DNA from 2 places in the Pandoraea morbifera genome. Region 1 is predicted to be linked to the other one. Evidence: predicted binding sites of a transcription regulator. Region 1 holds the regulator's gene; the other holds the start of a gene.
The links. Region 1 encodes NrdR, which represses ribonucleotide reductase genes. Its sites were predicted from a motif close to CACNANATNTNGTG; they were not measured.

Region 1 (4,211 bases):
TCGCAGGCCACGCGGGCGCCCGCCCGGAAAGCCGGCGCCGCGCCGACGCCGGCGGCCTCCTCCGCCGCTGCGCTGACGCCCGCTCCGGTTGCTGGCACGCAACAATCCGGCGACTAAGCCTTTACCCGATGTTGCAGGCGCGAGAATTCGGCTATAAAGAAGCCATCCGGGCGTCGCGCGCAAGGTTATCTCGCAGTACAAGACATCGATCATCCCGGCGCGCCTCGCCAGCCGATTCCGGTCGCCGCACGGCCCCTGTGTGTCACACGAGCGTCTTTGCAGCGGCGCGTGACAGCACGCCGAAGACGGCCTAACGCCAGTGGACTGCCATGAAAACGATCTCTGACGACCAGAGCGTGCCGGCATCACTCGCAACCGCCCGCATGTTCCCGTGCGGCGCCCGTTGCCCAGGCGTTCCCGCTTGCCGATTTCTCGTCACTCGTAACGAAAATTCAGGCTTTCCCGAGCTTCTCCTGCCTCGCCCCGAAACGGGCGATGAAAGGCGACGACGGGCATAACCACGCAACAAAGGTGCGGGGCAAAACGCAATCTGGGGAACAGACCATGAGAAAGAAGCTCATCGCAGCCAGCCTGCTGTGCGGCATCGGCTCGTTCGCGCACGCACAGTCGAGCGTGCAACTTTATGGCCGCGTCGATGGCGGCTTCCAGTTCATGAACAACCTGCAGGACGGCAACGGCGGCACGACGTCACGCTGGAGCGCTCAGGGCGGCGACTACGGCACCAGCCTGTTCGGCCTGCGCGGGTATGAAGATCTCGGACAGGGATTGCATGCGGTATTCAATCTGGAAGGTGGCTTCCAGTTGATGAACGGCTTCAACAACAACGGTTCCGGCTCGATCTTCGATCGGCGTGCCCTGGTCGGCTTCAATTCCCGCTCGTGGGGTCAGCTCACGCTCGGCCGCAACCTGTTCATCAGCAATGGCGTCTGGGATTTCGATCCCTTCCAGCAGCAGGCTTTCTCGTCGGCATCGCTCGTGCGCGGACGCAACTGGCCGCAAGCGAGCAATACCGTCAATTACCAGAGTCCGAACTGGTACGGGTTCGATATCGCCGGCCAGTATGCATTCTCGAATATCGCGGGCCAGTTCAACAGCGGCCGCGGCATGGGCGCGCAGTTGACCTACACGCACGATCGCTTCCAGTTGCGCGCGTTGTATGACGAAATTCGCGACACCAACGGGCGATTCACGGACGTGTTCGCCACCTCGCGCGAGTACTTCGCGGGAGCGAACGTCTTCCTGAATCGCTTCACGATCTCGCTGGGCTACACGCACATGTCAGCGCCTGACGCCCCCGCCCCCGATTTCGCCACGCGCGCCGATCACTACTGGGCCGGGGTGAAATGGCAGGCGACGGCGGTATGGGCGGCCAATGCGGCGGTCTACCACGTGAACGTGCCGGGCGGTTTCGGACACGCGACAATGTTCGAGCTCGGCACCACGTACAACCTGTCCAAACGCACGTTCCTGTATGGCACCGTCGCCTACGTGAAGAACAGTGCCAACCAGAGCTTCTCGGTCGCCGCCATTCCGAGCGACTCGCTCGACAACCCGCCGCCAGGCAAGAGCCAGACCGGCGCCTACATCGGGGTGTCGCACTCGTTCTGAGCGCATGCGGCGCTGTCGACCTGCGCGTCGCCGGGCAACGGGCGCCGGCGCCAGTCGTCCGCGCCCACGGTGCCCTCCACCATGAAAAAAACCCGCCACGCCCTTTCAGGCGCGACGGGTTTTTCATCGCCCGCTCAGACCGAATCGCGGCCTCTCGCGCGGTCCTACGCCACCGGCTTGCGCTTGGGCTTGAGGTCGGTACTGTCGATTTCCTCGAGGACATCGCGGAACTCTGCAATGTCTTCGAAGCTGCGATACACGGATGCGAAGCGGATATAGGCGATCTTGTCGAGGCGCTTGAGTTCACGCATGACGAGTTCGCCGATACGCTGGCTCATCACTTCGCGCTCCGCGCCGGCCAGCAGCTTGTATTCGATGCGCGCAATCGCGGCATCCATCGCTTCGGCACTCACGGGGCGTTTGCGAATCGCCAGTTGCATGCTCGCACGCACCTTCGCGCGGTCGTACTCGGCCCGGCTGCCGTCTTTCTTGACGACCGCGGGCATAGCGAGTTCGACACGCTCGTACGTGGTGAATCGCTTGTCACACGACGGGCATTTCCGGCGCCGCCGAATGGCGGCGCCGTCTTCCGCTTCACGCGAGTCGATGACCTGCGTGTCGTCGTGCCGGCAGAACGGGCAGCGCATGCGTGCGACGCCGTCGGCTTAGCCGTAGACCGGGAAGCGCTTGGTCAACTCGGCGACCTTGGCGCGGACCGTGGCCAGCGTTTCGGCGTTTTCCGGGTTGTCCAGCACGTCGGCGATCAGGTTGCCGACCAGCTCGGCTTCGGCTTCCTTGAAGCCGCGCGTGGTCATGGCCGGCGAGCCCAGACGCACGCCACTCGTCACAAACGGCTTTTCCGGGTCGTTCGGAATGGCGTTCTTGTTGACGGTGATGTGCGCTTCACCCAGCGCGGCTTCGGCAGCCTTTCCGGTGATGTTCTTGGCGCGCAGGTCGACCAGCATCACGTGCGATTCGGTCTTGCCCGACACGATGCGCAGGCCACGCTTGACCAGCGTCTCGGCCAGCACGCGTGCGTTCTTCACGACTTGTTCCTGATACGCCTTGAATTCCGGCGTGGCGGCTTCCTTGAACGCGACGGCCTTGCCGGCGATCACGTGCATGAGCGGGCCACCCTGGATTCCCGGGAAGATCGCCGAATTGATGGCCTTCTCGAACTCGGCCTTCATCAGGATCACACCGCCGCGCGGGCCGCGCAGGCTCTTGTGCGTGGTGGTCGTCACGAAATCGGCGTGCGGCACGGGGTTCGGGTACACGCCCGCGGCGATCAGGCCGGCATAGTGCGCCATGTCGACCATGAAATAGGCGCCGACCGACTTGGCGATGCGGGCCATGCGCTCGAAGTCGATCTTCAGGGCGAAGGCCGATGCGCCCGCCACGATCATCTTCGGCTTGTGTTGCTGCGCGAGTTTCTCGGCAGCGTCATAATCGATGTCTTCGTTCTCGTTCAGGCCGTAGCTCACCACGTTGAACCACTTGCCCGACATGTTGACCGGCGAGCCGTGCGTGAGGTGACCGCCGTGGGCGAGGCTCATGCCCATGATCGTGTCGCCCGGCTTGAGCATGGCGAAGTACACGCCCTGGTTGGCCTGCGAGCCGGAGTTCGGCTGCACGTTCGCGGCCTCGGCACCGAACAGCGCCTTCACCCGATCGATCGCCAGTTGCTCGACCACGTCGACATACTCGCAACCACCGTAATAGCGCTTGCCCGGATAACCTTCCGCATACTTGTTGGTCAGTTGCGAGCCCTGCGCTTCCATCACGGCCGGGCTGGTGTAGTTTTCCGACGCGATCAGCTCGATGTGGTCTTCCTGACGCTGGTTTTCCTTCTGAATCGCGGCCCAGACGTCGGGATCGACGGCGGCAACGGTGGATTTCGATTTGTCGAACATGGCAGTTCCGTTGAATTGAACAGGTTTTCCGGGAGGAGATGGTGCAGCGCGCCTTCCTTTGTGCTTCGGAAGACGATAGACAGGGCAGCACCAACCATCACGGCTGCCCAGGCGAACGGCAAATAAGACCCCGGCGCTTCCCGGTGGGTTGATCCACCTCGGGCGCACAAGGCTGTGCACCCTAATCGCCAGTCACGCGGGGTTTGTGGCGTCCATAGTTTATGCGAGCTTGCGGCGTTAGGCAACCGGCTCGGAAGCCCGCGCCACCCCCTTGCCGAACGCCCCATGGCGCAACTGCGACAGTGCCGGCGCGGTGCCGCACGGACAGGCGATTTCAATGCCCCCCCGTCAGACATGCCAATGATGGAAACCTTACTGTCAGGCGCCAGCGCCGACATGGTGTCGCAAAGGCCGCACGGCATTCGACCGGGGCACCAACGAGGGCGAACCGGTCGCCGAAGCCTGCCGTCATGCAAGGCCGGTCGTGCGCGCTGCGGGTGCCAGCGCGAGGAACAGCGCCTGCTGCGCGCTGATGGCGGCCGCCCGCGTCGGGTACAGACGCGCCCAGGCACGGGCCACCGGCTCTCCCCCCAGGTGCCTCAGCACGTCGCCGCGTCTGGCCATCACATATTCGACCAACGCGTCGGTATCGCGCATATCGCCCCCATG
Region 2 (4,211 bases), on a different contig from region 1:
CGCAGGCTGTCCCAGTCGAGCGAGCTCGACAGGTCGACGTCGACGTAGCCGCCGCGCTCTTCGGCCAGCAGCTTGAGCGAGTCTTGCGGCAGGATGCCGCGATCCCACAGCGAACCCTTGTACGACGAATACTGACCGCGCTCCTTGGCCAGCTCGGTCGACGCCCAGTAGGCGTAGTAGCACACGGCTTCCATCGAACGATCGGCGAACTCGACGGCAGCGTTGGACGCATACGGCGTACGCAGCAGGTGCAGGCAGTCCTGGAAGCCCATGATGCCCATGCCCACCGGACGGTGATGCAGATTCGAATTGCGCGCCTTCGTCACCGCGTAGTAGTTGATGTCGATCACGTTGTCGAGCATGCGCATCGCCACGCGGATGGTGCGCTGCAACTTCTCGTGATCGAGCTCGTAGCCGTTGGCGGTCTGCTTCAGGTGAGCCACGAGGTTGACCGAGCCGAGGTTGCACACGGCGATTTCGGTCTCGCTCGTGTTCAGCGTGATTTCCGTGCACAGGTTCGACGAATGCACCACGCCCACGTGTTGCTGCGGCGAGCGGATGTTGCACGGATCCTTGAACGTGATCCACGGGTGGCCGGTCTCGAACAGCATGCCCAGCATCTTGCGCCAGAGCGCCTGCGCCGGAATCTTCTTGAACAGCTTGATTTCGCCGCGCGCCGCCTTCTCTTCATAGGCGGTGTACGCCTGCTCGAAGGCCTTGCCGTACTTGTCGTGCAGGTCCGGGCAGGTCGACGGCGAGAACAGTGTCCACTCGGCGCCCTCCATCACACGCTTCATGAACAGATCGGGAATCCAGTTCGCCGTGTTCATGTCGTGCGTGCGGCGACGGTCGTCGCCGGTGTTCTTGCGCAGCTCGAGAAATTCCTCGATGTCCAGGTGCCACGTTTCCAGATAGGCGCACACCGCGCCCTTGCGCTTGCCGCCCTGGTTCACGGCGACGGCCGTGTCGTTGACCACCTTCAGGAACGGCACCACGCCCTGGCTCTTGCCGTTCGTGCCCTTGATGTGCGAGCCGAGCGCGCGCACCTGCGTCCAGTCGTTGCCCAGGCCGCCGGCGAACTTCGAGAGCAGCGCGTTTTCCTTGAGCGCTTCGTAAATGCCCTCCAGATCGTCCGAGACGGTCGTGAGGTAGCACGACGAGAGCTGCGAGCGGCGCGTGCCCGAGTTGAACAGCGTCGGCGTGGAGCTCATGAAATCGAAGCTCGACAGGATCTGGTAGAACTCGATCGCACGCGCTTCGCGTTCGACCTCGTTCAGCGCCAGCCCCATGGCCACACGCATGTAGAACGCCTGCGGCATTTCAATGCGATGACCGTCGATGTGCAGGAAGTAACGGTCGTACAGCGTCTGCAGGCCGAGGTAGTTGAATTGCAGGTCGCGGTTGGCGTCGAGCGCGGCGGCCAGCTTGGCCAGATCGTACGAGAGCAGTTGCTCGTCGAGCAGCTCGGCCTCGACACCCTGCTTGATGAAGCGCGGGAAATAGTCGATGTAACGCGCGGCCATGTCGCCCTGCAGCACTTCCTCGCCGAGAATCTCGCGGCGGATCGTGTGCATCAGGATACGGGCGGTGACCTGGCTGTAAGCCGGTTCCTTCTCGATGAGCGTGCGCGAGGCGAGGATCGCCGAGTCGTAGACCTGCGACAGCGGCACGCCGTCGTACAGGTTCTTGATGGTCTCGGTCAGGATCGGCTCGGCGTCGACTTCATTGCCGAGGTTCTCGCAGGCGGCCTGCACCACGCCACGCAGGGCGGCCATGTCGAGCGGGCGCGACACGCCGTTGTCGGTGACATGCAGCACCGGCATGTCGGGCGCGGCGGCTTCGGGCGCAGCCTCGACCGCATGAGCGCGCTCCTGCGCGCGCTTCTCGCGATACAGCACGTAGGCGCGGGCCACGTTGTGCTCGCCTTCGCGCATGAGCGCGAGTTCGACCTGATCCTGAATGTCTTCGATGTGGAACGTGCCGCCGTTCGGGCGGCTGCGCATCAGCGCGCGCACGACGTTTTGCGTCAGTTGCTCCACGAGCTCGCGAACACGTGCCGACGCCGCGCCCTGACCGCCGTTCACGGCCAGGAACGCCTTGGTCACGGCGATCGCGATCTTCGACGGCTCGAAACCCACCACCGCGCCGTTGCGTCGAATCACTTTGAAGTCGGCGTTGGTCGCCGGCTCGAAGGCACCCGTCGTCTGGGGCGCCGACGCACCCGGGCCGGTGCCGGTCGTCGCGGCGGGCGTCGGGTTCGGGCGGGTGAGGTTTTCGTTAGTCTGCATGTAAAAACTCCCGTTCCAATGAGATGGTGCTGTTAGCGCGTCTCTACCAGTTTCACGACCGGCAAAAATACGCCCTGGGGGCGCCGATGGAGCGAAGTGCTGAACACCGCACGACCGACGGACGGCCAAGGGTTCAAGGTGTCCGCTGCACGGCTTTGCTGCTGCGCCGCCCCACAAAACGCCGCGGGACAAGCACGGTATTGATGGTTACTGCCTCCGGTGCCGGACTTCACATTAACCACTACATATAGTGGTCAGCACCGGAATTGGCACTAAGTATAGTGGAGATGACGCACTCCGCAAACCTGAAAATTTGATCCCCGGGAAGGCCCGTGGCATCGCCCTGTCAAGCAAAACCTACCCCGTCATCGGGTTAATCCGCTGCCCGAAACGGCAACGTTTCCGGAGCCAGGTCCGCCATTTCGCGCAACCGCCGCCACTCGAAGTGCGGCCCCGGGTCCGTCTTGCGCCCCGGTGCGATATCGGCGTGTCCGGCCACGGCTTGAATCGGATAATGCTCACGCAAGACGCGCGTCAGCGCCGCCAGCGTCACATACTGCGCCGCGGTGAACGGCAGGTCGTCGGTGCCCTCGAGCTCCACGCCGATCGAGAAATCGTTACAGCGGGTGCGTCCTTCGAACGTCGACGCACCGGCATGCCAGGCCCGCGCATTGCACGACACGAACTGCTGCAACGCACCATCGCGTCTCACGAGGAAGTGCGACGAGACGTGCACACCGCGAATCTCGTCGAAGAACGGATGCGCATCGTGATCGAGCCGGTTCTGAAAGAACGCCGCGATCTCGCCACCACCGAACTGTCCCGGCGGCAACGAGATGTTGTGCACCACGAGCAGGTCCGTCGGCATTCCGGGCGGCCGCATGTCGAAGTTGGGCGACGGCAGGCGCTCGGCCTCGACGATCCAGCCGTCGGCGTCGAGCGTGAGCACGGGCAGATCGCGTGGCGCGTTCATACGGCGCCTCGCGCGAGCGGGGCACGACGCACGGCATGCGCACGCGACCGGGGGAAAACGTTATGGGACGCAGAGGAATGGAGCATGACGGGCACCAAGAACTCCCGTAGAGCGAGGGGCGCCATTGTAGCCCACTTGAGGTGACGTCGTCGGCGCGTGGCCCGGGCCAACCCGGGCCGGCCTCCCCCGATGTCGCCGCTCGTCCGGCGAGTCGCACCGCGCACGGATGCCTGGCGTGGCGTCCCCGCACATCGGCATTCGTCGCGACAGATATCCACGTCCGGCGCTGCGGCGGCAGGTGCCCGTGCCCGCCGGCGCGCAACGTCCGACAAAGAAGAAGCCCCTCGCCCGACCTGGCCGAGAGGCTTCCATGGGCGTGACCACGCCCGGGGATGGCGTCGCTCTCGTGTCGTACGACACGCGCACCATCCCGCGCCGCTCACAGGTGCGGCGCCCTGGGCCGTTGCCGGCCGGTAACACTCTTGCGCTGCGTGACGCCGTTCACTGTCAATACGCTTGCCTCGCTTGTCTCGTACCGCAAGCCGATCAGGGGAATGCCGGAATCGCGGCCTCGACCCCTTCCATGTGCGCCTCCGGATGATGCGCCTTGAGCATATCGCGAATCTCGTCGACGCGGCTGTCGCGCACATCCACCATGAGCAGGATCATGCCGCGCTCGAGCGGTTCGCGGAACGTCTTGAGTCGCGAGTTCGGCACCGAGACGCCGATCATGCTCGACACCCACGCGCCGAAGAGCGCACCGAGCGGTGCCGTCACGATCATCAACTCCCACTGGGGACGTGTGCCCACGATGGGGAAAAACGCGGCGACCGCACCGACCGCCAGACCGCAGAAGCCGCCGATCACGAGTCCGGCTTCGGCGCCGTGCACGATATCGGACGTCTGCAGCAGGTTGGCCTCGTGCAGTCCCTCCAGGTCCATTTCGTCAC

Region 2: the regulator NrdR is predicted to act here: its motif matches at 2,528-2,541, upstream of PMO31116_RS09605 (ribonucleoside-diphosphate reductase subunit alpha).

What each region holds. Positions count from the first base shown of each region.
Region 1 is NZ_CABPSD010000005.1:128,608-132,818, forward strand. It holds gene PMO31116_RS10390 (porin) at 565-1,629, shown strand; gene nrdR (transcriptional regulator NrdR) at 1,794-2,276, opposite strand; gene glyA (serine hydroxymethyltransferase) at 2,295-3,542, opposite strand; ZMP/ZTP riboswitch at 3,641-3,748, opposite strand; gene PMO31116_RS10405 (hypothetical protein) at 4,011-4,211, opposite strand, start outside.
Region 2 is NZ_CABPSD010000004.1:319,783-323,993, forward strand. It holds gene PMO31116_RS09605 (ribonucleoside-diphosphate reductase subunit alpha) at 1-2,288, opposite strand, end outside; gene ampD (1,6-anhydro-N-acetylmuramyl-L-alanine amidase AmpD) at 2,662-3,261, opposite strand; gene PMO31116_RS09615 (DUF1269 domain-containing protein) at 3,808-4,211, opposite strand, start outside.